DNA from 2 places in the Streptomyces sp. NPDC001410 genome. Region 1 is predicted to be linked to the other one. Evidence: riboswitches for the same ligand, from Rfam matches in the RefSeq annotation. Region 1 holds a riboswitch; the other holds the start of a gene.
The links. Region 1 has a riboswitch for ZMP and ZTP ahead of ACFY3C_RS06590 (bifunctional 5,10-methylenetetrahydrofolate dehydrogenase/5,10-methenyltetrahydrofolate cyclohydrolase). Riboswitches for the same ligand answer to the same signal wherever they lie in the genome.
Positions count from the first base shown of each region.

Region 2: another riboswitch for ZMP and ZTP. It lies ahead of ACFY3C_RS28680 (glycine hydroxymethyltransferase); the one in region 1 lies ahead of ACFY3C_RS06590 (bifunctional 5,10-methylenetetrahydrofolate dehydrogenase/5,10-methenyltetrahydrofolate cyclohydrolase).

Region 1 covers NZ_JBIAWE010000003.1:1,159-4,346, reverse strand. Annotated here, with positions in the region: gene ACFY3C_RS06600 (MarR family winged helix-turn-helix transcriptional regulator) at 20-565, opposite strand; gene ACFY3C_RS06595 (hypothetical protein) at 626-1,465, shown strand; ZMP/ZTP riboswitch at 1,493-1,573, shown strand; gene ACFY3C_RS06590 (bifunctional 5,10-methylenetetrahydrofolate dehydrogenase/5,10-methenyltetrahydrofolate cyclohydrolase) at 1,597-2,472, shown strand; gene ACFY3C_RS06585 (CU044_5270 family protein) at 2,473-3,188, opposite strand, start outside.
Region 2 covers NZ_JBIAWE010000013.1:282,668-285,855, reverse strand. Annotated here, with positions in the region: gene ACFY3C_RS28690 (glutathionylspermidine synthase family protein) at 1-177, shown strand, start outside; gene rocD (ornithine--oxo-acid transaminase) at 185-1,390, opposite strand; ZMP/ZTP riboswitch at 1,491-1,582, shown strand; gene ACFY3C_RS28680 (glycine hydroxymethyltransferase) at 1,615-3,063, shown strand.

The DNA of each region.
Region 1 (3,188 bases):
AAGGTCGCGAGGGCCCAGGTCACCTCCCGGCTGACCTGGACCTTCTCGGCCCGGGCGACGTTGGGCCGGGCGCGTCCCCGCTCTCGGCTGCCAGGACCAGTTTCCGCAGCAGGTCTGCAAGCGTCCGCCGCTCTTCTTCGGTCAGTGCTGCGAGCAGCGTGCCCTCACCCGCGTCCTCCGCTGCCGCATGCGCCTCGAACGCGGCGTGCCCGGCCTCGGTGAGCCGTACCCGCACCCGCCGGCGGTCACCGGTCTCGTGGGTACGGGTGATCAGCCCGGCGTCCTCGACGGCCCCGAGCCGCGCCGACAGCGCACCCCGGGTCAGGCCGAGCCGTTCGGCGAGCTGCGAGGGACTCGACTCGTACGGCGGCCCGGACCTGCGCAGCATCAACAGCATCTTGTACTGCCAGTACTTGAGGCCGTCGGAGTCCAGCACGTCCCGGCGGGCCTGGGCGGTGTGCCGGCCGAGGATCGCCAGCCTCGCGACGATCGCCTCCTTGACGGGGTCCAGCCAGTCCAGCTCGCGCGCCCAGACTGCCACGTGCCGGTCCACCGAGTCCTGCATTGTCTGCCTCCCGCAGTGATTTTCTTGTGGATCATTTTTCGCCCAACTACCTTGCCCGGCATGACCTCTGCAGCGCACGCATTCGTTGATGTCGATGAACTTCTGGACGCAACACGCGAGTTGAGCACCGCCGGCCGCTGGGAGCGGGCCGCGCGGCTGCTCGAAGGGGCCACCACCGACGACCCCGCCGCTCGTGCGCGGATCACCCGGGCCGCGGCCGAAGTCGCTCTGGACCGTGACTGGTTCGCGGGGACGGACACCGCGGCCGAGCGGCTCGAGACGGCGGAGAAGGAGTTCCCGGACGGCGACTGGGACACCGGCTTCCTCCGGCTCAGGCACACCTACGGCCGGCTGCTCCTGGTCGACGGCACCCTGCGCATCGGCCCGGACGGCAAGGACCCCGAGGCGCTCGCCGCCCTCCTCGACCGGGCGCGGGAGCTGCACGACAGCGCCCCGGACGAGGTGCGGCGGGGCTGGGCGGCGATGTACCGGGGGCTGATCACGGAGAACCACTTCGCCGAGCGGGCGGCCGCCGCCGGGCACTACACGGCAGCGCTGCACGCCGGGGAGGCCGGCGCGGACGGTCTGCTGGCCCGCGAGGCGCTGCGGCATCTCGGCGACCACGACCACGACGCCGGTGACGGCGAGCGGGCCGGGGAGCGCTGGCGGCGGGCCACCGCGCTGGGCGCCCGGGCCGGCACGGTGCCCGGCACCCTGTCCCAACAGCTGTTGCTGGCCGTGCTGGCCCGGGACGCGGGGGACGAGGCGGGCGCCGTCGCGCTTGCGGCGGAGATAGTCCGCTGGGCCGGGGCGATCGGCGCGGACCGGCTGGCCGCCCAGGCGGACGCCTTCCTCGCCGGGGCGGATCCCACGGCACCCGGGTCCACGGACGCGGACTGAGCGCCGCCCACGCGCTCGGTTAGGCTGTGGGCGGGCCGTGACTGGCGCTGAGGTGGAGTACCACCGGGGAGCGGCCCGTGGAGCATGCCGCGCGCCTGGGCGATGAAGGTCAACCCAGCTCAGGAGTGCAGATGACACAGGCCCGGCTCATGGACGGCACCGCCCTCGCCCGCCGCATCGTCGAGGAGACCGCGAAGAAGGCCGCCGATCTCACCGAGCGGACGGGCAGCGCGCCCTGTCTGGCCACGGTGCTGGTCGGCGAGGACCCGGCGTCCGTCACCTACGTCCGTATGAAGCAGAACCGCTGCCGCAAGGCCGGCATCGAGTCCCGGCACGTGGCGCTGCCCGCCGCCACGACCACCGCCGAACTCGTCGGCACCCTGCGGGAGTTGTCGGCCGACCCGACCGTGCACGGCATCCTGCTCCAGCACCCGGTGGGCGACCACATCGACGAGCGGGCCGCGTTCGAGGCGATCGCGCCGGAGAAGGACGTCGACGGCGTCACCTTCGCCTCGTTCGCCACGATGAGCTTCGGCCTGCCGGGCTTCGTCTCCTGCACGCCCGGCGGCATCATCCGGCTGCTGGACGAGTACGACGTCGACCCGGCCGGGAAGCGGGCCGTGGTGGTGGGCCGCAGCGCGATCCTGGGCAAGCCGGTGGGCATGCTGCTCCTGGCCCGCGACGCGACCGTGACGTACTGCCACTCGCGCACCCGGGACCTGTCGGCGGCGGTCCGCGAGGCTGACATCGTGGTCGCCGCCGTGGGCCGGCCGCGTCTCATCCGGGGCCAGGACATCAAGCCGGGCGCGGTCGTCGTCGACGCGGGCTACAACGCGGGGAACGTCGGCGACGTCGACTTCGACTCGGCCGTGGAGCGGGCCTCGCTGATCACGCCGGTGCCTGGCGGTGTCGGCCCGATGACGATCGCCACGCTGCTGGAGCAGACCGTTGACGCCGCAGCAGCCGCAGCCGCCGCGGCAGCCGCCGCCCGACGGCTCGGCGTGTGATCAGCGCATCCAGGCGCGGTACTCCATGACGTCCCCGGCCTTGACCCGGTACTCGGGCTCGGCCCGGGTGAAGGTGGTCTCCATGCCGAGGACGGCGCCGGTGCGCGGTTCCAGGATCAGCATGTGGCGGAGGCCCCGGGTTTCGTACACGTACGCGTGACCGGGGCGGCCCAGGCGGTCGGTGACCTCGCCGGCCGGCCGCAGCCCCTCGGCCCCGGCGAACAGCCGGACGAGGGCCGCCGACTCGCGGGCACCCGGGGTCCAGTGGTCGAGCAGTTCCCCGACGGCGTCGAACAGTTCGGCGGTGCTCAGCGGGGCCGTGCTGCGGTTGATCTCGGGCCGGGCGATCTCGGTGAGGTAGGCCCGCAGACGCGCCGCGGTGTGCGGCGGGGTTCCCTCGGGCGGGGCGTCGTTCCACATCGGCGGGTAGGTGGTCCGGCTGATCACATGGCCGTCCGCCACCTCGTGCGGGTCGTCGCCCTCGTCGGTGAGGACCGGGCGGCCGGGCCTGCGCGGGTCGGTCGCGACGACCAGTTCGGTGTGGCTGTCGTCCGCCCGCCAGCGCACCACCCGCTCCTCGGGGACGGTGACGGGGTGCTTGCCGTCGCTCATGCCGAGGCTCCACGACTGCACGTGCGTGCCCTTGCGCAGGCGCGGTGAGCCGCCCGACGCGGCCGCGTCGGCCAGGGCGACCATCTCCTGCAGGGGTACGGGCG
Region 2 (3,188 bases), on a different contig from region 1:
ACCCGGGACGAGCCCTGCTGCTACCAGCAGCTCGCCCCGCTGCCCACCTTCGACGGCAACCACCTCGTCCTCGGCGCCTGGGTCGTCCGGGACGAGCCGGCCGGCCTCGGCCTGCGCGAGTCCTCGGGCCTGATCACCGACGAGTACGCCCGCTTCCTGCCCCACGTGATCCTCTAGGACACTCCTAAACCTCCAGCACCGCACGCAGCTGGGCGAGCCCCCAGTCCAGATCCTCCTTGCTGATCACCAGCGGCGGCGCGATCCGGATCGTCGCACCGTGGGTGTCCTTCACCAGGACACCCCGGTCCATCAGCCGCTCGGACACCTGCCGGCCCGTCCCGACCCTCGGCGCGATGTCGACCCCGGCCCACAGCCCCCGCCCACGCACCGCCGTCACCTTGCCGGTGCCGAGCAGGGCGCCCAGCTCCCGGTGCAGATGCTCGCCGAGCTCGGCGGACCGCGCCTGGTACTCGCCCGTCCGCAGCATCCTGATCACCTCCAGCGCCACCGCACACGCCAGGGGGTTCCCACCGAACGTCGATCCGTGCTCACCCGGCCCGAACACCCCGAGCACCTCGATGCTCGACACCACCGCCGACACCGGCAGGATCCCGCCGCCCAGCGCCTTCCCCAGCACGTAGGCATCCGGTGCGACCCCCTCGTGCTCGCACGCGAAGGTCCGCCCGGTCCGGCCCAGCCCCGACTGGACCTCGTCGGCGATGAACAGCACGTCCCGCTGCCGGGTCAGCTCCCGCACCCCCGGCAGATAACCGGGCGGCGGGACGATCACGCCCGACTCGCCCTGGATCGGTTCGAGCAGCACCGCGACCGTGTTCTCGGTGAGCGCCTCCCGCATCGCGGTCAGGTCGCCGTACGGCACGATCTGGAAGCCCGGCGTGTACGGACCGAAGTCCGCCCGCGCCTCGGGGTCGGTGGAGAAGCTGATGACCGTCGTCGTACGGCCATGGAAGTTGCCGCTCGCGACCACGATCTTCGCCATCTCGGCGGGCACCCCCTTGATCCGGTACCCCCACTTCCGGGCGGTCTTCACCGCGGTCTCCACCGCCTCGACGCCGGTGTTCATCGGCAGCACCATCTGCATGCCGCACAGCGCGGCCAGCTCGGTGCAGAACGCGGCGAACCGGTCGTGGTGGAACGCCCGCGACGTCAGCGTCACCCGCTCCAGCTGCGCCCTGGCCGCCTCCACCAGCCGCGGGTGTCCGTGGCCGAAGTTCAGTGCCGAGTACCCGGCCAGCAGGTCGAGGTAGCGCCGCCCCTCGACATCCGTCATCCAGGCCCCCTCCGCGGTGGCGACGACCACCGGCAGCGGGTGGTAGTTGTGCGCACTGTGGGCGTCGGCGGCGGCGATGAGCGTCTCCGTAACGTTCACGGGAACTCCAAAGGGCCAGAGAGTCGGATGCACCCCCTTCTTATCCTCGCTCGCATGGTGGACGCGGGACCTGCGCGATCCGGCGCGCCCGGTAGGCTGATCAGCGGGCCGTGACTGGCGCGCTAGGGATGGGACCGACCATCGGGGAGCGGCCCGAGCGGGAAAACAGTGCCGTGCGCCTGGGCCGAACGTGAACGCTGTACGCACACCGTCCGGAGGTCCCCATGCCAGAGCAGCCCCTGTCGACCGAATCCATCGCCTTCCGTGCCGCCCTCGACGTGATCCGTGCCGTCGAGCCGCGGGTCGCCGACGCCATCGGCCAGGAGGTGACCGACCAGCGCGAGATGCTGAAGCTGATCGCCTCCGAGAACTACGCCTCCCCGGCCACCCTGCTGGCGATGGGCAACTGGTTCAGCGACAAGTACGCCGAGGGCACCATCGGCCGCCGCTTCTACGCCGGCTGCCGCAACGTCGACACGGTGGAGTCCCTGGCCGCCGAGCACGCCAAGGCGCTCTTCGGCGCCCGGCACGCCTATGTCCAGCCGCACTCCGGCATCGATGCCAACCTCGTCGCCTTCTGGGCCGTGCTCGCGGACCGCGTGGAGGTCCCGTTCCTGGAGAAGACCGGCGCCCGACAGGTCAACGACCTCTCCGAGGCCGACTGGGCCGAGCTGCGCCAGGCCTTCGGCAACCAGCGCATGCTCGGCATGTCCCTGGACGCCGGCGGCCACCTCACCCACGGCTTCCGCCCGAACATCTCCGGCAAGATGTTCGACCAGCGCTCCTACGGCACCGACCCGGCCACGGGCCTGATCGACTACGAGGCGCTGCGCGCCCAGGCCCGCGAGTTCAAGCCGCTGATCATCGTCGCGGGCTACTCGGCGTACCCCCGCCTGGTGAACTTCCGCATCATGCGCGAGATCGCCGACGAGGTCGGCGCGACCCTGATGGTCGACATGGCCCACTTCGCCGGTCTGGTCGCCGGCAAGGTCCTGACCGGCGACTTCGACCCGGTCCCGCACGCCCAGATCGTCACCACGACCACCCACAAGTCCCTGCGCGGCCCGCGCGGCGGCATGGTCCTGTGCGACGACTCCCTGAAGGACCAGGTCGACCGCGGCTGCCCGATGGTGCTCGGCGGCCCGCTCCCGCACGTCATGGCCGCGAAGGCCGTCGCCTTCGCCGAGGCCCGGCAGCCCTCGTTCCAGGACTACGCCCAGCGCATCGTCGACAACTCGCGCGCCCTCGCCGAGGGCCTGATGAAGCGCGGCGCCACCCTGGTCACCGGCGGCACGGACAACCACCTCAACCTGATCGACGTGGCCACCTCCTACGGCCTCACCGGCCGCCAGGCCGAGGCGGCCCTCCTGGAATCCGGCATCGTCACCAACCGCAACGCCATCCCGGCCGACCCGAACGGCGCCTGGTACACCTCCGGCATCCGCATCGGCACCCCCGCCCTGACCACCCGGGGCCTCGGCACGGCGGAGATGGACGAGGTGGCGGGCCTGATCGACCGAGTCCTGACGGCGACCGAGCAGGGCACCACCAAGTCGGGCGCCCCGTCCAAGGCGGCCCACGTCCTGGACGAGAAGACCGCGCAGGAGATCGCCCAGCGGGCGACGGACCTGGTGGCGGCGTTCCCGCTCTACCCGGAAATCGACCTGGGCTGAAGCGCCCCGCAAGGGGCGCGGGGAACTGCGCGAGCGACCACGGACGGCCCGCAGTCCCCCGCGCCCCGAAACCACCTCCCACCTCACGGGCCGATGCCGCCCTCAGCCGATGAGAGAATGGGCAA